One region of the Aeromicrobium sp. UBA7512 genome, then DNA from elsewhere that is predicted to be linked to it. Evidence: predicted binding sites of a transcription regulator. Region 1 holds the regulator's gene; the other holds the start of a gene.
What was found. The regulator HrcA, encoded in region 1, represses chaperone genes, less so after heat shock. The targets are predictions, from matches to a motif close to TTGGCACTCGNNNNNNNCGAGTGCCAA.

Region 1 (8,914 bases):
ATCTCCGGGGCCGCGGCGCTGTCCACCGACATCGCCGAGTGGTTCCACGCCGCGGGCATCCTCGTGCTCGAGGGCTACGGCCTCACCGAGACCTCGGCCGGTGCCGTCGTCGGCCACCCCGACGACTACCGCATCGGCACCGTCGGTCGACCCTTCCCGGGTACCGAGGTCAAGATCGCGACCGACGGCGAGATCCTCATCAAGGGCCCCGGCGTCATGCGTGGCTACCACAACCTGGACTCCGAGTCCGCGTCCGCGCTGGTCGACGACGGCTGGCTCGCGACGGGCGACATCGGCGAGTTCGACGCCGACGGCTACCTGCGGATCACCGACCGCAAGAAGGACCTGTTCAAGACGTCGGGCGGCAAGTACGTCGCGCCGTCGCACATCGAGGGCGCGTTCAAGGCGGTCTGCCCGCTGGCCAGCCAAATGGTGGTCCACGGCAACGACCGCAAGTTCTGCTCGGCGCTCATCACGCTCGACCCCGACGCGGTCGACGCCTGGGCCGCGAACCACGGCATGGAGGGCAAGTCCTACCAGGAGATCGTCTCCTCGCCGGGGATCCAGCAGCAGATCGCGCAGGACATCGAGGAGCTCAACGCCAAGCTCAACCCGTGGGAGACGATCAAGAAGTGGGCCGTGCTGGACCATGACCTGTCGATCGAGTCCGGCGAGATCACGCCGAGCATGAAAGTGAAGCGGCGCGTCGTGGAGGACCGCTACTCCGACGTCCTCGACGGGTTCTACGCCGGGGCCTGACCGCGGGGCCGCCCCGTACGCTGGGGACGTGGCGTTCGGCATCTACCTGCACGTGCCGTTCTGCTCCGTGCGGTGCGGCTACTGCGACTTCAACACGTACACCGCCGACGAGCTCGGCGGGCCGGACGTCGTCGGCGCCTCCCGGTCGACCTACATCGAGGCGGCGCTGAGCGAGCTGGCCCTCGTGCCCGAGCGCACCGTGGACACGGTGTTCGTGGGCGGCGGCACGCCGTCGCAGGTGGCCGCGGGCGACCTCGTGCGCTTCCTGCGCTCCGTCGACGACCGCCTCGGGCTCGCACCGGGCGCCGAGGTCACCACCGAGGCCAACCCCGACAGCGTCTCTCCGCAGTCGTTGGCCGAGCTGCGCGAGGGCGGGTTCACCCGGATCTCCTTCGGCATGCAGTCGGCCGTGCGGCACGTGCTCTCGGTGCTCGACCGCACCCACGATCCCGAGCGCGTCCCGCAGGCCGTGGCGTGGGCCCGCGAGGCCGGCTTCGAGCAGGTCAGCCTCGACCTGATCTACGGCACGCCGTCGGAGTCGATGGACGACTGGCGCCACACCGTCGAGTCGGCCCTGGAGATGGAGCCCGACCACATCAGCGCCTACGCCCTGATCGTCGAGGCCGGCACCGCGTTCGCGCGCAAGGTGCGCCGCGGCGAGGTGGTCATGCCCGACGACGACGAGACCGCCGACAAGTACCTGCTCGCCGACGACCTGCTCGAGGCGGCCGGCCTGAGCTGGTACGAGCTGTCGAACTGGGCTCGCGACGAGGCGGCGCAGTGCCGTCACAACGTGGGCTACTGGAACGGCGGCGAGTGGTGGGGCGTCGGCCCGGGCGCCCACTCCTTCGTCGACGGCGAGCGCTGGTGGAACGTCAAGCACCCCGCCGCCTACGCCCAGCGCCTCGCCGCGGGGAACTCGCCGCGCGCCGACGGCGAGCGGCCCGATGCACAGGCCCGACACCTCGAGGACGTGATGCTGCGCATCCGGCTGGCCGAAGGGATCGAGCCGGCCCTGCTGGGCGACGTCGACCGCTTCATCGAGGCGGGCTGGCTCGAGCCGCTCGGGGACCGCGTCGTGCTCACACGTTCAGGTCGGCTGATGGCCGACCGCGTGGTCCTGGAGGCCGTCGGCGGCGCGTGAGACCTGTTCGGCGGACGTCGCACTGCGCTACGTTCAGCGCATGGGGGACACGGAGGTCACCACCGCCCAGGGCGGGTCGACCGGCAAGGTCAGCCGCCCGGTCCTCACGGCCATGGTCATCGGGTCCATGGTGGGCGCCGGCGTCTTTGGGCTCCCGGCCCGCTTCGGCACGGCCACCGGCGTCGCCGGTGCGCTGATCGCGTGGACCGTCGCCGGCACCGGGATGCTCATGCTCGCGTTCTGCTTCCAGACCCTCGCGATCCGCAAGCCCGAGCTGGACTCCGGCGTGTTCATCTACGCCAAGGCGGGCTTCGGGGACTACGCCGGCTTCAACTCCGCCGTGGGCTTCTGGGCCAGCACGATGGCGGGCAACGCGTTCTACTGGATCTTCATCACGGCGACGATCGGCTTCTTCTTCCCCGAGTTCGGGGAGGGCGACACGCTGCTGGCCGTGGCGGTGTCGACCATGGGCGTGTGGGTGTTCCACTACCTCATCGCCCGGGGCGTGCGTGACGCGGCGGTCATCAACCGGATCGTCACGATCTGCAAGGTCATCCCGATCCTGACGTTCATCGTCGTGCTGGGCTTCCAGTTCGACGCAGGCGTCTTCAGCGACAACTTCTTCGCCTACGACGATCTGGGCACCCTCACCGAGCAGGTCAAGAACACGATGATCATCACGACCTTCGTGTTCATCGGGATCGAGGGCGCCAGCGTCTACTCCCGCTACGCGCAGCGACGCGAGGACGTCGGCCGCGCGACGGTGCTGGGGTTCCTCAGCGTCCTCGCGATCTTCTCGCTCGTGACCATGGTCTCCTACGGCGCCTTCAGCCAGGCAGAGATCGTGGGGACCCCTCAGCCGTCGATGATCGGGCTGTTCGAGCAGGCCGTCGGCCCGTGGGGCAAGTGGTTCATCAGCATCGGCGTCATCGTGTCGGTTCTCGGTGCCTACCTGGCGTGGACGCTGATGGCGGCGGAGGTCGTGTTCATCCCGGCCCGCAGCGACGACATGCCCAGGTTCCTCGGTCGGGAGAACGCTGCGGGCACCCCCATCGCCGCGCTGGTCGCGACGTCGATCGGCGTTCAGGTGCTGCTGGCCCTGACGCTGTTCATCGAGGACTCGTTGGACTTCATGCTGGACCTCACCACGAGTCTCGCGCTCGTGCCCTACCTGCTGGCGGCGGCGTACGCGCTGAAGCTCGCACTGAGCGGCGAGACGTACGAGGCGGAGGACTCCGCCGAGCGGCGCAAGCACCTGGTGTTCGCCGCCGTCGCCTCCGCGTACGCGATCTTCCTGTTCATCGCGGCGGGGCTGGAGTTCCTGCTGCTCTCGTGCCTGGTCTACGCGCCCGCCGCGGTGCTGTTCGTCGTCGCGCGCCGCGAGCGCCGCCTGCGGGTGTTCACCCCGGCCGAGCTGGCGTTGTTCGTGGTCATCGCCATCGGTGCGGTGGTCGCCCTCTACCAACTGCTCACCGGCGGGATCACCGTGTGATCCCACGTCCCGAAGGAGTCTCATGACGCAGCCCTCCGACGCCTACGGCGTCCACTCCGAAGTCGGCCGCCTCCGCAAGGTGCTCGTCTGCGCGCCCGGACTGGCGCACGAGCGGCTGACGCCCTCGAACTGCGACGACCTGCTGTTCGACGACGTCCTGTGGGTGCAGAACGCCCAGCGCGACCACCTGGACTTCGTCGACAAGATGCGCGAGCGCGAGATCGACGTGGTCGAGCTGCACGACGTGCTCTCCGCGACGATGGCCGACCGCACCGCGCGAGCCTGGCTGCTCGACCGCAAGATCGTGGCGAACGAGGTCGGCATCGGCCTCGTGGAGGAGACCCGCGGCTACCTCGACGAGCTGCCGGCCGACGAGCTGACGAAGTTCCTCATCGGCGGCCTGTCCACCCGTGACCTCCCGCGCGAGCTGGCGCCGGGCTACCGCGCCCTCGTCCGCGAGGCGCACGGCGGCCACGAGTACCTCATGCCTCCGCTGCCGAACACGCTGTACACGCGCGACACCACGTGCTGGGTACACGGCGGCCTGACGCTGAACCCGCTGTACTGGGCGGCCCGCAAGGACGAGACGCTCCTGATGAAGGCCATCTACGAGTTCCACCCCGAGTTCGCCGGGTCGAAGGTCTGGTGGGGCGACCCCGAGGAGAACTGGGGGACCGCCACGGTCGAGGGCGGTGACGTGCTCGTCCCGGGCAACGGCGTCGTGCTGGTCGGGATGAGCGAGCGCTCGTCGCGCCAGGGCATCACCCAGCTGGCGAAGGCCCTGTTCGACCAGGGTGCGGCCGAGAAGGTCATCGTCGCCGGCATGCCGAAGCTGCGCGCCGCCATGCACCTCGACACCGTCTTCACGTTCGCCGACCGCGACGTCGTCACGATCTACCCCGAGATCGTCAACACAATCCACGCGTTCACGATCCTGCCCGGCGAGGGACTGCCCGGCATCGAGGTCATCGACCACGAGGACGCGCTGTTCGTGGACGTCGTCGCCGAGGCGCTCGGGGTCGAGAAGTTCCAGATCGTCGAGACCGGCGGCAGCGAGTACGACACCGAGCGCCAGCAGTGGGACAGCGGCAACAACCTCGTCGCGCTCGAGCCGGGCGTCGTCATCGCCTACGACCGCAACACCCACACGAACTCGCTGCTGCGCAAGGCCGGCATCGAGGTGATCGAGATCGTCGGAGCCGAGCTCGGCCGCGGCCGCGGGGGCGGGCACTGCATGACGTGCCCGATCATCCGCGACCCGCTCGATGCCTGAGGAGTCAGGAGCGCGCCGACGCTGGGTGCGGCTCGGCCTGGTCGCGGTCCTGCTGACGGTCATCGTCGTGGTGATCCGCGGGCTGCTGGGCGACATCGACTGGGAGCAGGTCCGCACCGCGATCGCCCAGCTCGCGCCGTGGCAGTTCGCCGTCCTCGTGATCGGGCTGCTGGTGCGCCAGTTCCTCAATGCCCTGCCGCTCGCCCTGTTCATCCCGGGGTGTCCGCCGATCAGGGCCATGCAGAACGACCAGGCGGCCATCCTGATGACCACGGTCGCCCCTCCGCCCTCCGACGTCGTGCTGCGGCTGGCGATGTTCGGGTCCTGGGGGATCCCGGCGCCGGCGGGCCTGGCCGGCACCGTCATGAACACCGTGACGTTCTACGTGGTGCGATTCGGCGCGCCGCTGCTGGGGATCGCGCTGATGCTCGGCCTCGGCACGTTCTACCTCGGCGAGTTCGTCCCCGCCGTCCTGAGCGGTTCGGTGAGTGCCGCACTCCTGGCCGTCGTGTGGCTGGCGTTCCGCGGCGAGGCGTTCACGGTGGGTTTCGCCCGCCGGCTGGCACGGTTCGTCGGACGGATGCGCCACGGGGTCGACCCCGAGGCGTGGGCTGCCTGGGCGGCGGACTTCCGCGGGCGCGTCGTCGACCGCGTCCCGTGGGCACTGCCGCGCTCGGTACTCGCCCTCGTGGCGATGGTCGTCGTCGATGCGACGCTGATCGTCGCGTCGCTGCGGTTCGTCGGGGTCACCACGTCGGAGGTTCCCGCCATCGAGGTGCTCGTGGCCTTCCTCGTCGCCTACCCGCTGACGCTGTTCCCCTTCTCGGGGCTCGGCATCCTCGACGCGGTCGTCGTCGCGACCCTGCTGGCGATCGAGGCCGGCGCGGACGAGGCCGAGCTCGTGGCGGGCTTCGTGATCTGGCGCACGATCACGATCGCGGGGCCGCTCGTGCTGGGGCTGCTCTCCGTGGGGCTGTGGAAGCTGCAGCTGCTCAGGGCGAGGTGACGAAGTCGATGAGCTCCTCGACCCGGCCCAGGAACGCGGGCTCGAGGTCGGTCCAGGAGTCGACCCGGCCGAGGATCGCCTTCCAGGCCCGCGCGATGTCGGCCTGGTCGTCGTGCGGCCAGCCCAGGTGGGCGCAGATGCCGCGCTTCCACTCGATGCTCCGCGGGATCGTCGGCCAGGCGTCCATGCCGAGCCGCTGCGGCTTGATCGACTGCCAGACGTCGACGTAGGGGTGCCCGACCACGAGCAGGTGCGGCACGTGCGCGACCTCGTCGGCGAGACGCTGCTCCTTCGAGCCGGGCACCAGGTGGTCGACGAGCACGCCGAGCCGGCGCTTCGGACCGGGGGAGAAGTCGCGGACGATCGCCGCCAGGTCGTCGATGCCGTTGAGGTACTCCACAGCCACGCCCTCGGCGCGCAGGTCGTCGCCCCAGACCTTCTCGACGAGCTCGGCGTCGTGGCGGCCCTCGACGTAGATCCGGCTGGGCAGCGCGACCTTCGCCCGGGTGTCGGCGGCGATCCGCGAGCCCGAGGCGGTGCGGGTGGGCGCGGCCTTCCCCTTCGGCGTGGGGGCGACCAGCACGACCGGCTTGCCCTCCAGGAGGAAGCCGGGGCCGAGCGGGAAGACCTTGCGTCGCAGGCGCCGGTCCTCGAGCTGGACCGTGCCGAGGTCGCGCTCGACGCGCATGATCTCGCCGACGAAGCCCGTGGAGGCCTCCTCCACGACGAGGCCGGTGTCGGCGGCCACCTCGGTGGAGCGGCCGCGGGCGGGCCGGCGCCAGTCGCCGGAGAGGACGTCGGAGCCGTAGCGGTCAGCCATGGCCGAACCACACTCCCAGGAGTCGCTGGTGGAAGTCCTCGACGTCGTCCTTGGTGCCGCTGTCGAGGGTGTCGTGCACGATCAGCCCGATCGCCAGGTCGACCGCCGCGGGCCAGCTCTCGGGCACGGTGGCGGGGATCTCGTCGGTGACGAGTGCGCCCAGCGCGACGTCGGGGGAGTGGCCGGGCCGGGTGACCACCATGACCAGCTCGCCGCCCTCCGGGCCGTGGCCGAGGTGGCTGACCTCGACGAAGGCCTCGCCCACGGCGCTCGCCCAGACCGCGGCCATCGTCCCGCCGCGCGACTCGTGCGCGACGGTGGTCCCGTCGGGGGCCGTCACGGCGTAGGGGGTGTACACGAGCACCTGGCCGCCGTCGGCGACCTCGATCGCGCCGTCGGGGCGTACGGAGACCTCACTCACCCCGACAGGTTGCCATGCCGCCCGGCGGCCTCCGCGCAGGCGCACCGCCCTCGACGACCTCGGTAGACTGGCACTGGTCAGGTTCGAGTGCCAGCAGCGTGGGAGGTGACAGCGTGATCGAGGACCGTCGGCTCAACGTCCTGCGAGCCATCGTCGAGGACTACGTCGCCACCCAGGAGCCCGTCGGCTCCAAGGCGCTCGTCGAGCGTCACCGCCTCGGCGTCTCGTCGGCCACGATCCGCAACGACATGGCGGCCCTCGAGGACGAGGGCTACCTCACGGCGCCGCACACCAGCGCCGGCCGGATCCCCACCGACAAGGGCTACCGGATGTTCGTCGACCGGCTGGCCGAGGTCAAGGCGCTCTCGGTCGCCGAGCGCCGCGCCATCGAGACGTTCCTCTCGGGCGCCATCGACGTCGACGACATCGTCATGCGCAGCGTGAAGATCCTCGCGCAGCTGACGAACCAGGTCGCGATCGTCCAGTACCCGTCGCTCACGCGCTCCACCGTCCGTCACGTGGAGCTCGTCGCGCTCGAGGGCTCGCGCGTGCTGATCGTCGTGATCACCAGCAGCGGCCGCGTCGAGCAGCGCATCGTCGAGCTCGCGCAGACCCCCGGCGAGGGCCTGCTGAGCGACCTCAAGTCGCGCATCGTCCGCGCCACGCTGGGCGAGCGGCTGCCCGAGGCCTCGCTGCGGCTGGCCGAGCTGATCGACACGTTCGCCACCGACGACCGCCCGGTCGTCACCTCGATCGTCACGACCCTGGCGAACACGTTCTCCAACGAGCGCTCCGACGAGCGCGTGGCGGTCGGCGGCACGGCGAACCTCGCGCGCTTCGGCGCTGACTTCGACACCGCGATCCGTCCCGTGCTGGAGGCGATGGAGGAGCAGGTCGTGCTGCTGCACCTGCTCGGTGAGGCCACGGTCGGACCGCACGTGCGGATCGGGCGCGAGACGGGCCGCGACGACCTGTCGGGCACGGCCGTCGTGTCCAGCAACTACGGACCCGACGGCGAGAGCTTCGCCCAACTGGGCACCATGGGACCGACGCGCATGGACTACCCCGCCACGATGGCCGCCGTCGGCGCCGTCGCCCGCTACGTCGGGCGGATCCTCGCCGACGGCTGAGCGATCCACCCCAGGAATTGCGAGAGAGAAAGAGACCTTGGACTACTACGAACTGCTGGGCGTGTCCCGCGAGGCGACCCCGGAGGAGCTGAAGAAGGCGTACCGCCGGCTGGCCCGCCAGTTGCACCCGGACGTCAACGACGCCCCCGACGCGTCCGAGCGCTTCAAGGAGGTCACCACCGCCTACGAGGTGCTGTCCGACCCGCAGAAGCGCGCCGTCTACGACCGCGGCGGCGACCCGCTGTCCGGCGGTGGCGGCATGGGCGGCGGCTTCGGCCAGGGCTTCAGCTTCGACGACATCATGGACGCGTTCTTCGGTCAGACGTCCTCGCGCGGTCCGCGCCCGCGCGTGCAGCGCGGCCAGGATGCGCTGCTGCGCCTGTCGATCTCCCTCGCGGAGGCCGCGTTCGGCGTCAGCCGCGAGATCAAGGTCGACACCGCGGTGACCTGTGAGGTCTGCGACGGCACCGGCGCGAACGAGGGTTCCGAGCCGGTCACGTGCGGCACCTGCCACGGCCACGGCAACGTCCACCACGTCCAGCGCTCGCTGCTCGGCGACATCCGCACCTCGCGTCCGTGCCCCACGTGCCACGGCTACGGCACGGTCATTCCCGACCCCTGCCGCGAGTGCAACGGCGAGGGCCGCGTCCGCTCGCGCCGCAGCCTGCAGGTCAACGTGCCCGCCGGCGTCGACGACGGCAACCGGATCCAGCTCGCCGGCGAGGGTGAGGTCGGCGCGGGCGGTGGCCCGGCCGGCGACCTCTACATCGAGGTCAAGGTGGCCCGCCACCCCGTCTTCACGCGCCAGGGCGACGCCCTCGCGTGCCAGATCACGGTCCCGATGACCGCGGCGGCGCTGGGCACCCGGA
Region 2 (8,914 bases), on a different contig from region 1:
CGGGCTCGAGCGCGGTGACCAGTCCGCCGGGCGACGTGCGCCAGGAGATCTCGCCGTCGGCGTCGATCAGGCGGTCCACCGGCAGCCGGTTGGCGATCACGAGGAAGTCAGCTTGCTCCGGCGCCATGGGGCCACCCTAGGGGAGAACGGTGGCCTCCGCCCCGGAGCGGGCGTCCGGGTCCGCCCGATTCTCGCGGGGGAATGACAACCGTGTGATTCCGCCGGTACGATCAGGGGCATGGCAGCGGTGGAGAGTCACGACCAGGTGGTCAGCGCGGGCGCATTGTCCGACCGCGACCGCGAGATGCTCGAGCTCGAACGCCTGTGGTGGAAGTACGCCGGGGCCAAGGAGCAGGCGATCCGCGACAAGTTCGACATGACCTCGACGCGGTACTACCAGATCCTCAACGCGCTGATCGACTCCGAGGACGCCCTCGCGCACGACCCACTGCTGGTCAAGCGCCTGCGCCGCCTCCGCTCGCAGCGCCAGCGTCAGCGCCAGGCGCGACGCACCGGCTCCGATCGCTGAAGTGGACCAGCCTCCCCTCGAACCGCGTGACGACCGGCGTGACCCCGAACGGCGCGGCGCGGCCTGGACCGTGATCGTGCTGCCCGCGGTGTGGCTCGTCCTGGGCGTCGCCGGCGGGTGGGCCATCATCGAGGCCGTCCGCGACGACGAGGCGCCCGCGCGGTCCGCCGAGCGCACCACGACCGGCCCCACGCCCACCGCGAAGGCCACGGCGAAGAAGTCGGCCAAGCCGAAGCCGAAGAAGTCGGCGACGCCTAAGACGGAGCCGACGACGGAGCCCACCACCGAGCCCACGGCGACGCGCTCGATCGGCGTCTCGGTCTACAACCAGATCGGCATCGGCGGTCTCGCGGGGCGTGTGGCCGGCCAGGCGCAGGCGGCCGGGTGGACGATCGGGGCGATCGCCGACTGGCGCGGCAACGTGCCGCAGGACACGATCTACTTCCCGGCGGGCCGCCAGGGCGAGGCGGCGCTGCTCGGCGCCGACCTGGCGATCTCCCGTCTCATGCCCGCCACCGCGGGCATGTCCGGAACCAACCTCACGGTCGTGCTGGCCAGCCCCCGCTGAGTCCTCGTGCCCCCGCGCCATACTTTTCCCATGACCGACCCGGGGCGCACGCTGCTCGCGCTCGACTTCGACGGCACGCTCGCACCCATCGTCCAGGACCCCGCATCGGCCTGGATCCATCCCGACTCGCTGGCCGCCCTGCGCCGTTTGGGTCCGGTGCTCCGTGAGCTGACGATCATCACCGGCCGCCCCGTGGACCAGGTGCGGCGGCTCGGCCGCTTCGAGGACGGGCCGGGGCTCGACCGCATGGTGGTGTGTGGTCAGTACGGGGCCGAGCGCTGGGACGCCGCGAGCGGCGAGGTGCGCCAGCCGCACCGCCCCCAGGCGGTCTCCGACCTCGCCGCGCGGCTGCCGCAGTGGCTCGTGGAGCACGACGCGTCCCGGATCCGGATCGAGGACAAGGGGCTCGCGATCGCGCTGCACACGCGCGGCGTCGCGCCGGGCCTGCTGGACGAGCTGCGTCCCCAGATCGAGGCGCTGGCGGCCGAGGTCGGACTGCACCTCGAGCCGGGCCGCCAGGTGATCGAGCTGCGCTCCGCCGGCACCGACAAGGGTCAGACCCTGCGTCGCGTGGTCGGCCGCGTCGAGCCCGGTGCCGTGATCTACGCCGGCGACGACCTCGGTGACCTGCCGGCCTTCGAGGAGGGCATCGCCCTGCGCGAGCAGGGGATGGACGTCACGCTCGTGTGCTCGGCCTCCGACGAGCAGGACGCGCTGCTCGCGCTGGCCGACGTGGTGCTCGACGGCCCCGACGCCGTGGCCGCGTGGCTCGGCGATCTCGCCGACCGGTTCGCGCCCGCCTGACCCTCCGTTTGCCGTCTCGTCATCCGGACGGAGTGGACGTATCGTGAGACGGCCATTTAGTCTGAAGCCACTCATCCCGAGGGGCAGAGGGACACGGCCCGACGAAGCCCCAGCAACCAGCCGATCACCGGCCAGGTGCTAATTCCGTCCGCGGTCGAACGTCGACCCGGAGAGATGAATGGAGTCTTCGTGAGCGTCACGACCCCCGAGACCACCACCCTCCGCGAGGGTGCCTTCGGCCCCGCCACCGCCCTGAAGTGCCGCGAGTGCGGCGCCACGCGCGAGCTCGGTCCCCACTACGCCTGTTACGAGTGCTTCGGTCCGCTGGAGATCGCCTACGACTTCGGCGCGGTGACGCGCGAGCAGATCGAGGCGGGCCCGGCCAACATCTGGCGCTACAAGGCCCTGCTGCCGGTCCCCGACGACATCGAGAGCAGCCCGAACCTCGAGCCCGGCTTCACCCGGCTGCTCGACGCCCGCAACCTCGCCGCCGAGCTCGGCCTGGCGAAGCTGTGGGTCAAGGACGACAGCACCAACCCCACCAACTCCTTCAAGGACCGCGTCGTCGCGTGCGCGCTGAGCGCGGCCCGCGAGTTCGGCAGCAAGGTCTTCGCGTGCCCCTCCACCGGCAACCTCGCCAACGCGGTCGCCGCGGCCGGCGCGCGGGCCGGCATCCGCACGGTCGTGTTCATCCCGAGCAACCTCGAGACGCCCAAGCAGGTGAACTCGGCGATCTTCACCGAGAACCTCGTCGCGGTCGACGGCAACTACGACGACGTCAACAAGCTGGCCAGCGAGATCGCCGGCGAGGAGGACGGCTGGGCGTTCGTCAACGTGAACGTGCGCCCCTTCTACGCCGAGGGCTCCAAGACGCTCGGGTACGAGATCGCCGAGCAGCTCGGCTGGCGCCTGCCCGACCAGATCGTCATCCCCGTCGCCTCCGGCTCGCAGCTGACCAAGGTGCACAAGGCGTTCGGCGAGCTCATCGCGCTCGGCCTGGTCGAGGACAAGCCCTACCGGGTGTTCGGCGCGCAGGCCACGGGCTGCAACCCCGTCGCCACGGCGTACAAGGACGGCGTCGACGCGATCCGGCCCGTGCGGCCCGACACGATCGCCAAGTCGCTCGCGATCGGCAACCCGGCCGACGGCATCTACGTGCTCGACATCGCCCGCTCCACCGGCGGCGGCGTCGAGGAGGTCGACGACGACCAGATCCGCGACGGCATCGTGCTGCTGGCGCGCACCGAGGGCATCTTCACCGAGACCGCGGGCGGCACGACCGTCGCCGTGCTGAAGAAGCTCGTCGAGACCGGTCAGCTCGACCCCGAGCTGGAGACCGTGGTGATCAACACCGGTCACGGCCTCAAGACGCTCGACGCCGTCGCCGGATCCGTCGGCGCCCGCGCCACCATCGCCCCCACCTACGACGCCTTCACCGCGGCCGGCATCGCCTGAGCCGTCCGACCGAACCACCCGAGGAGACCCCCATGGCCGTGTCCGTCCGCATCCCCACGATCCTGCGCAGCTACACGAACGACGAGTCCCAGGTCAGCGCCGAGGGCGACCGCCTCAGCGACGTGCTGGAGTCGCTCGAGACGACCTACCCCGGCATCCGGGCGCGCATCGTCGATGAGGACGGCAAGCTGCGCCGCTTCGTGAACGTCTACGTGGCGGAGGAGGATGTCCGCTTCGCCGACGGCCTCGACACCCGGACCCCCGACGGCACCCAGATCTCGGTCATCCCGGCCGTTGCCGGCGGCTGCTGAGTCCCTCCCCGGCAATCCCGCGTAGGAGGATCGGGGCTGCTGCCGATACGCTGGCTCTGGTCCGGCCGCGGGCCTTTCCGCGCAGAACAAGGTGGTCTCATGGTGCATGGCACCGTCAAGTGGTTCAACTCCGACAAGGGTTACGGCTTCATCGCCGTCGAGGGCCAGGACGACGTCTTCGTCCACTGGTCCAAGATCGCGATCAACGGGTTCAAGACCCTCGAGGACGGCCAGAACGTCGAGCTGGAGGTCGTCGACGGCCCCAAGGGACGTGAGGCCGAGAACGTGCAGCCCCTGCACTAGCGCTTCGGGCGACCTCGGGTGCGGGGTCGCTTGAACGGTGGGGATTAGCACTCGTATAGTGAGAGTGCTAGTTCCACTTCTACTTATGTCGGAGACACGCACCCATGGCCAAGTCCATCGCATTCAACGAAGAAGCCCGGCGCGGGCTCGAGCGGGGCATGAACCAGCTCGCCGACGCCGTCAAGGTCACCCTCGGCCCCAAGGGCCGGAACGTCGTCCTGGAGAAGAAGTGGGGAGCCCCCACGATCACGAACGACGGCGTCTCCATCGCCAAGGAGATCGAGCTCGAGGATCCCTACGAGAAGATCGGTGCCGAGCTCGTCAAGGAGGTCGCCAAGAAGACCGACGACGTCGCGGGTGACGGCACCACCACCGCCACCGTCCTGGCCCAGGCGCTCGTGCGCGAGGGTCTGCGCAACGTCGCCGCCGGCGCCAACCCGATGGGCCTGAAGAAGGGCATCGAGATCGCCGTCGAGGCCATCAGCGAGCAGCTGCTCGCCATGGCGAAGGACGTCGAGACCAAGGAGCAGATCGCCTCCACCGCCTCCATCTCCGCCGCTGACACCACGGTCGGCGAGATCATCGCCGAGGCGATGGACAAGGTCGGCAAGGAAGGCGTCATCACCGTCGAGGAGTCGAACACGTTCGGCCTCGACCTCGAGCTGACCGAGGGCATGCGCTTCGACAAGGGTCACCTGTCGGGCTACATGGTCACCGACCCCGAGCGCATGGAGACCGTGCTCGAGGATCCGTACATCCTGATCGTCAACAGCAAGATCACCACCGTCAAGGACATGGTCCCGGTGCTGGAGAAGGTCATGCAGACCGGCAAGCCGCTGGCCATCATCGCCGAGGACGTCGAGGGCGAGGCGCTGGCCACCCTCATCGTCAACAAGCTGAAGGGCACCTTCAAGTCCGTCGCCATCAAGGCGCCCGGCTTCGGTGACCGTCGCAAGGCGATGCTGACCGACATCGCGATCCTCACCGGTGGCGAGGTCATCAGCGAGGAGGTCGGCCTCAAGCTCGAGAACGCCGACCTGACGCTGCTCGGCACCGCGCGCAAGGTCGTCACGACCAAGGACGAGACCACCATCGTCGAGGGTGGCGGCGACGAGGCCCAGATCCAGGGCCGCGTGGCGCAGATCAAGGCCGAGATCGAGAACAGCGACTCGGACTACGACCGCGAGAAGCTCCAGGAGCGCCTCGCCAAGCTGGCCGGCGGCGTGGCCGTCATCAAGGTCGGCGCGGCCACCGAGGTCGAGCTCAAGGAGCGCAAGCACCGCATCGAGGACGCCGTCCGCAACGCCAAGGCGGCCGTCGAGGAGGGCATCGTCCCCGGCGGCGGTGTCGCGCTCGTCCAGGCCAGCAAGGCCGCGTTCGAGAAGCTCGAGCTCGAGGGTGACGAGGCCACCGGCGCGAACATCGTCCGCGTCGCCACCTCGGCCCCGCTGAAGCAGATCGCCATCAACGCCGGCCTCGAGGGCGGCGTCGTGGCGGAGAAGGTCGCCAACCTCGAGCAGGGCCAGGGCCTCAACGCGGCCACCGGCGAGTACGTCGACATGATCGCGACCGGCATCATCGATCCGGCCAAGGTCACGCGCTCGGCGCTGCAGAACGCCGCGTCGATCGCCGCGCTGTTCCTGACCACCGAGGCCGTCGTGGCCGACAAGCCGGAGCCCGCGGGCGCGGCCGGCGCGCCCGACATGGGCGACATGGGTGGCATGGGCGGCATGGGCTTCTGATCCCAGCTGTTCCACGGGACCCCGGCACCTCACAGGTGCCGGGGTTCCGTGCGTCCGGGGGTGCGAGGATGTCCGGCGTGACCTCCTGGCTCGACCTGTCCCGGACCGACGACGCGATGACGCCCGACCACCGGGACCGGCTCGTGGCCGCCGGCGTGGACCCCGCCCGCCTCGACGCGCTCGACTGGCGGCGGATGGACGGGCCGCTGCCCTCCTGGTGGAACGACCTCGGCAACGCGCTGTACGCGGCGCCCGGGGCGCGGCTGCCCGACCACGTCGTCGCGGCGCTGACCACCTTCTACTTCCAGGACGCGCTGATCGTGGTCGGTGCGCCGATGGACCACCTGACGTCGCTGCTCGTCGGCGGGAACGAGGCGACCGTCTTCCTCGACGAGCGCGTCGTGCTCACGGCGGGGGAGCTGTACTGCGGTCCGGGCTCCTCGATCGTCCTGCACGGGCCCCTCGTGGCCACCCGGTCGCCCGTCGTCGACGCGCGCAACGGCGGCCGTGTCGTGGCCGCGGGCGACCAGCTGTGGGCGGCCGGGGTCTACATCGCCACCGACGACATGCACCGGCTCGAGGACGCGGTCACGGGGGAGCGGATCAACCCCTTCGGCGCCACGATCCGCATCGGTCACCACGTGTGGCTGTGCCGTGAGTCGGTCGTCTCGGGCCACGTCGAGATCGGCGACCACGTCTGCGTCGGTCTGAGGGCCGTCGTGCGGGGTCAGAAAGTGCCTCCGAACGTGGTGGTGGCGGGGTCACCGGGACGTGTGGTGCGTGAGGGAACCACGTGGTCGTTCGACGACGCCCCATGAGCCCAAAAAATCGCCTCTGATGCTGGAAACTTCAAGTTACCCCTGAGGCTTGTGCGCGAATCGATGCGTTCGCCTGCACGGATCGCGACAAACCGCAGTCTGGGGAAATGTGACGTGCGCTACATGCGGGAATTTGCAGAATGCCCTGACACACGTCCCGGCATGGCCTACTTTCGAGGGGAAAGACAGGGGCATCGCGTCATTCGGTGGCCGTCGGAGGGGGAATCCGGCGGAGGGAGACATCGGGTGCGGGGGAACCGGGCCGGGGGGCTGGCCTACGGGCTTGTATCGGCACCACTCAACGACGCTCTTGGCTGAGTACGCAGACACGACGGCACGTGTGCCGCGGTGAGGCGGAGGGGTCCGCAGCACGTCACCGCAGGTGCGCATTGGGGAGTTGGCATGACTTCAGCGATCGACGGGCGCGATGAAACCGTCCTTCCGCTGCGCCTGGTGGAGCCCATCACCAGCGACCCCGGCACCGGATCACCTTCGGTCCACCGGGAACTCACGGCGATGCCCACGGGGCGTTCGTCACTGGAAGCACTCGTCCGCCAGGGACTCGTCGGGCACCTCGTCGTGCTCGCGGGAACGATCGTCGCCGGCCTCGTCGTCGGCATGGCGCCCGGGGCCCTCACGGCCCTGTCCGCCGGCGTCGTCCTGTGGCTCGGCTTCAGCCTCGCCGCGCTGCCGGCCTACGAGCGGGCGGGTTCGCTGCGTCCGGCCAAGCGACTGATCGCGGTCCTCGCGCTCGGTGCGCTGGCCACCCTCGTCCTGTCCGACGTCGTCTCGGCCGAGCTGCGCGCCGCCGTGGTCGTCCTGAGCGTGACCGCCTCGCTGATCGTGGCCTCCGCGCTCGTGCACCGCACGGCGCTGCGCCGGGTGCCCACGCTGCTGGTGGGTCCCGCCGACGCGGTCAACCGGCTCGCGGCCCGCTGGGAGGACCGTCACGACCTCGTCGTCGTCGGGCGCTGCACGTGGGACTCCACGCAGCCGCTGGGCAGCGCCACGGTGAACTCCGTGGTCCGCGACGTCCCGAAGCTGCTGCGCACCGTCCACGGGGCGCGGGTGGTCATCACGGCCGACCAGGCCCTGGGCGACCCGTCGCTGCGTCACCTCGCGTGGGGCCTGCAGCGGGCCGAGATCGAGTGCCTCGTGCTGACCGACATGAACGACTACGTCGAGTTCGTGCGGCCCACCCGGGTCGGCGACCAGCTGGCGCTGGCCCTGGACCCGCCGAACAGCCACCTCGTGGGCCAGGCGATCAAGGCCTTCTTCGACCGTGCGTTCGCGGTGCTGGCGATCATGTTCGGCGCGCCGCTGATGGCGCTCATCGCGCTGGGCATCCGCCTGGACACGCGGGGGCCGATCATCTACCGGCAGGAGCGCACGGGCAAGGACGGCGTGCCGTTCACGATCTTCAAGTTCCGCACGATGGTGGTGGACGCCGACCAGCGGGTCGAGGACCTGCGTGAGCTCAACGAGGGTGCGGGCCCGTTGTTCAAGATGGCCCAGGACCCCCGGGTCACCCGGGTCGGCCGCATGCTGCGCCAGACGTCGCTCGACGAGCTGCCCCAGCTGTTCAACGTGCTGCTCGGCGACATGGCGCTGGTGGGCCCCCGCCCGGCCATCGAGAGCGAGACGTCGCAGTACAGCCAGTGGGTGTGGCGCCGGCTGCACGTCAAGCCCGGCATGACCGGCCTGTGGCAGGTCAGCGGCCGCTCGAACCTCTCGTGGGACGAGTCGATCCGTCTCGACCTGATGTACGTCAACAACTGGAACCTGCGGATGGACCTGACGATCCTGCTCAAGACCGTCGGCGTGGTCCTCGGTCGCAAGGGCGCCTGGTAGGACACGAGCCCCCCGGCAGAACGGCCGCCGCCCCTCGGGGCGACGGCCGTTCTTGTGCGTGCGGGGCGGGTGCGCCGGTCAGTGCTCGGTGATGGTGCCCGCGCCGACCGTGCGGTTCGTGGCCTCGTCGATGAGGATGAACGACCCCGACTGCCGGTTCCGCTGGTAGGGATCGACCATCAGCGGCTGCGTCGTGCGCAGCACCACGCGACCGATCGCGTTGAGCCCGAGGCTGCCCGGCGCCTGGTTGCGGTGCAGCGTGTTCACGTCGAGCTCGTACTTGATCTCCTTGACCAGCGCGCGGGCCGACCGGGTGGTGTGCTTGATCGCGTACTTGCCGCCGACGGTCATCGCGTCGCTGTCCATCCAGCAGACCATCGCGTCGAGATCCTGCGTGACGACCGGCTGGTTGTTGGGGCGCACGATCATGTCGCCGCGCGACACGTCGACCTCGTCCTCGAGGCGCACGGTGACCGACATCGGCGCGAACGCCTCGGCCAGCTCGCCCTGGGCGGTGTCGATCGCCTTGATCC

Region 2: groL (chaperonin GroEL) is a predicted target of HrcA. The motif match lies at 4,015-4,041, and genes of this name have one in related genera.

What each region holds. Positions count from the first base shown of each region.
Region 1 covers NZ_DLNK01000005.1:430,364-439,277, forward strand. The annotation lists gene B2363_RS08510 (AMP-dependent synthetase/ligase) at 1-759, shown strand, start outside; gene hemW (radical SAM family heme chaperone HemW) at 788-1,903, shown strand; gene B2363_RS08520 (basic amino acid/polyamine antiporter) at 1,944-3,395, shown strand; gene B2363_RS08525 (arginine deiminase) at 3,418-4,668, shown strand; gene B2363_RS08530 (lysylphosphatidylglycerol synthase domain-containing protein) at 4,661-5,674, shown strand; gene B2363_RS08535 (DUF3097 domain-containing protein) at 5,661-6,494, opposite strand; gene B2363_RS08540 (hypothetical protein) at 6,487-6,915, opposite strand; gene hrcA (heat-inducible transcriptional repressor HrcA) at 7,029-8,045, shown strand; gene dnaJ (molecular chaperone DnaJ) at 8,083-8,914, shown strand, end outside.
Region 2 covers NZ_DLNK01000007.1:835,227-844,140, forward strand. The annotation lists gene B2363_RS14930 (alpha,alpha-trehalose-phosphate synthase (UDP-forming)) at 1-127, opposite strand, end outside; gene B2363_RS14935 (DUF3263 domain-containing protein) at 239-529, shown strand; gene B2363_RS14940 (LytR C-terminal domain-containing protein) at 531-1,097, shown strand; gene otsB (trehalose-phosphatase) at 1,128-1,901, shown strand; SAM riboswitch class I at 1,970-2,082, shown strand; gene thrC (threonine synthase) at 2,091-3,356, shown strand; gene B2363_RS14955 (ubiquitin-like small modifier protein 1) at 3,389-3,667, shown strand; gene B2363_RS14960 (cold-shock protein) at 3,767-3,970, shown strand; gene groL (chaperonin GroEL) at 4,075-5,712, shown strand; gene B2363_RS14970 (acyltransferase) at 5,781-6,530, shown strand; gene B2363_RS14975 (sugar transferase) at 6,933-8,381, shown strand; gene cysN (sulfate adenylyltransferase subunit CysN) at 8,460-8,914, opposite strand, start outside.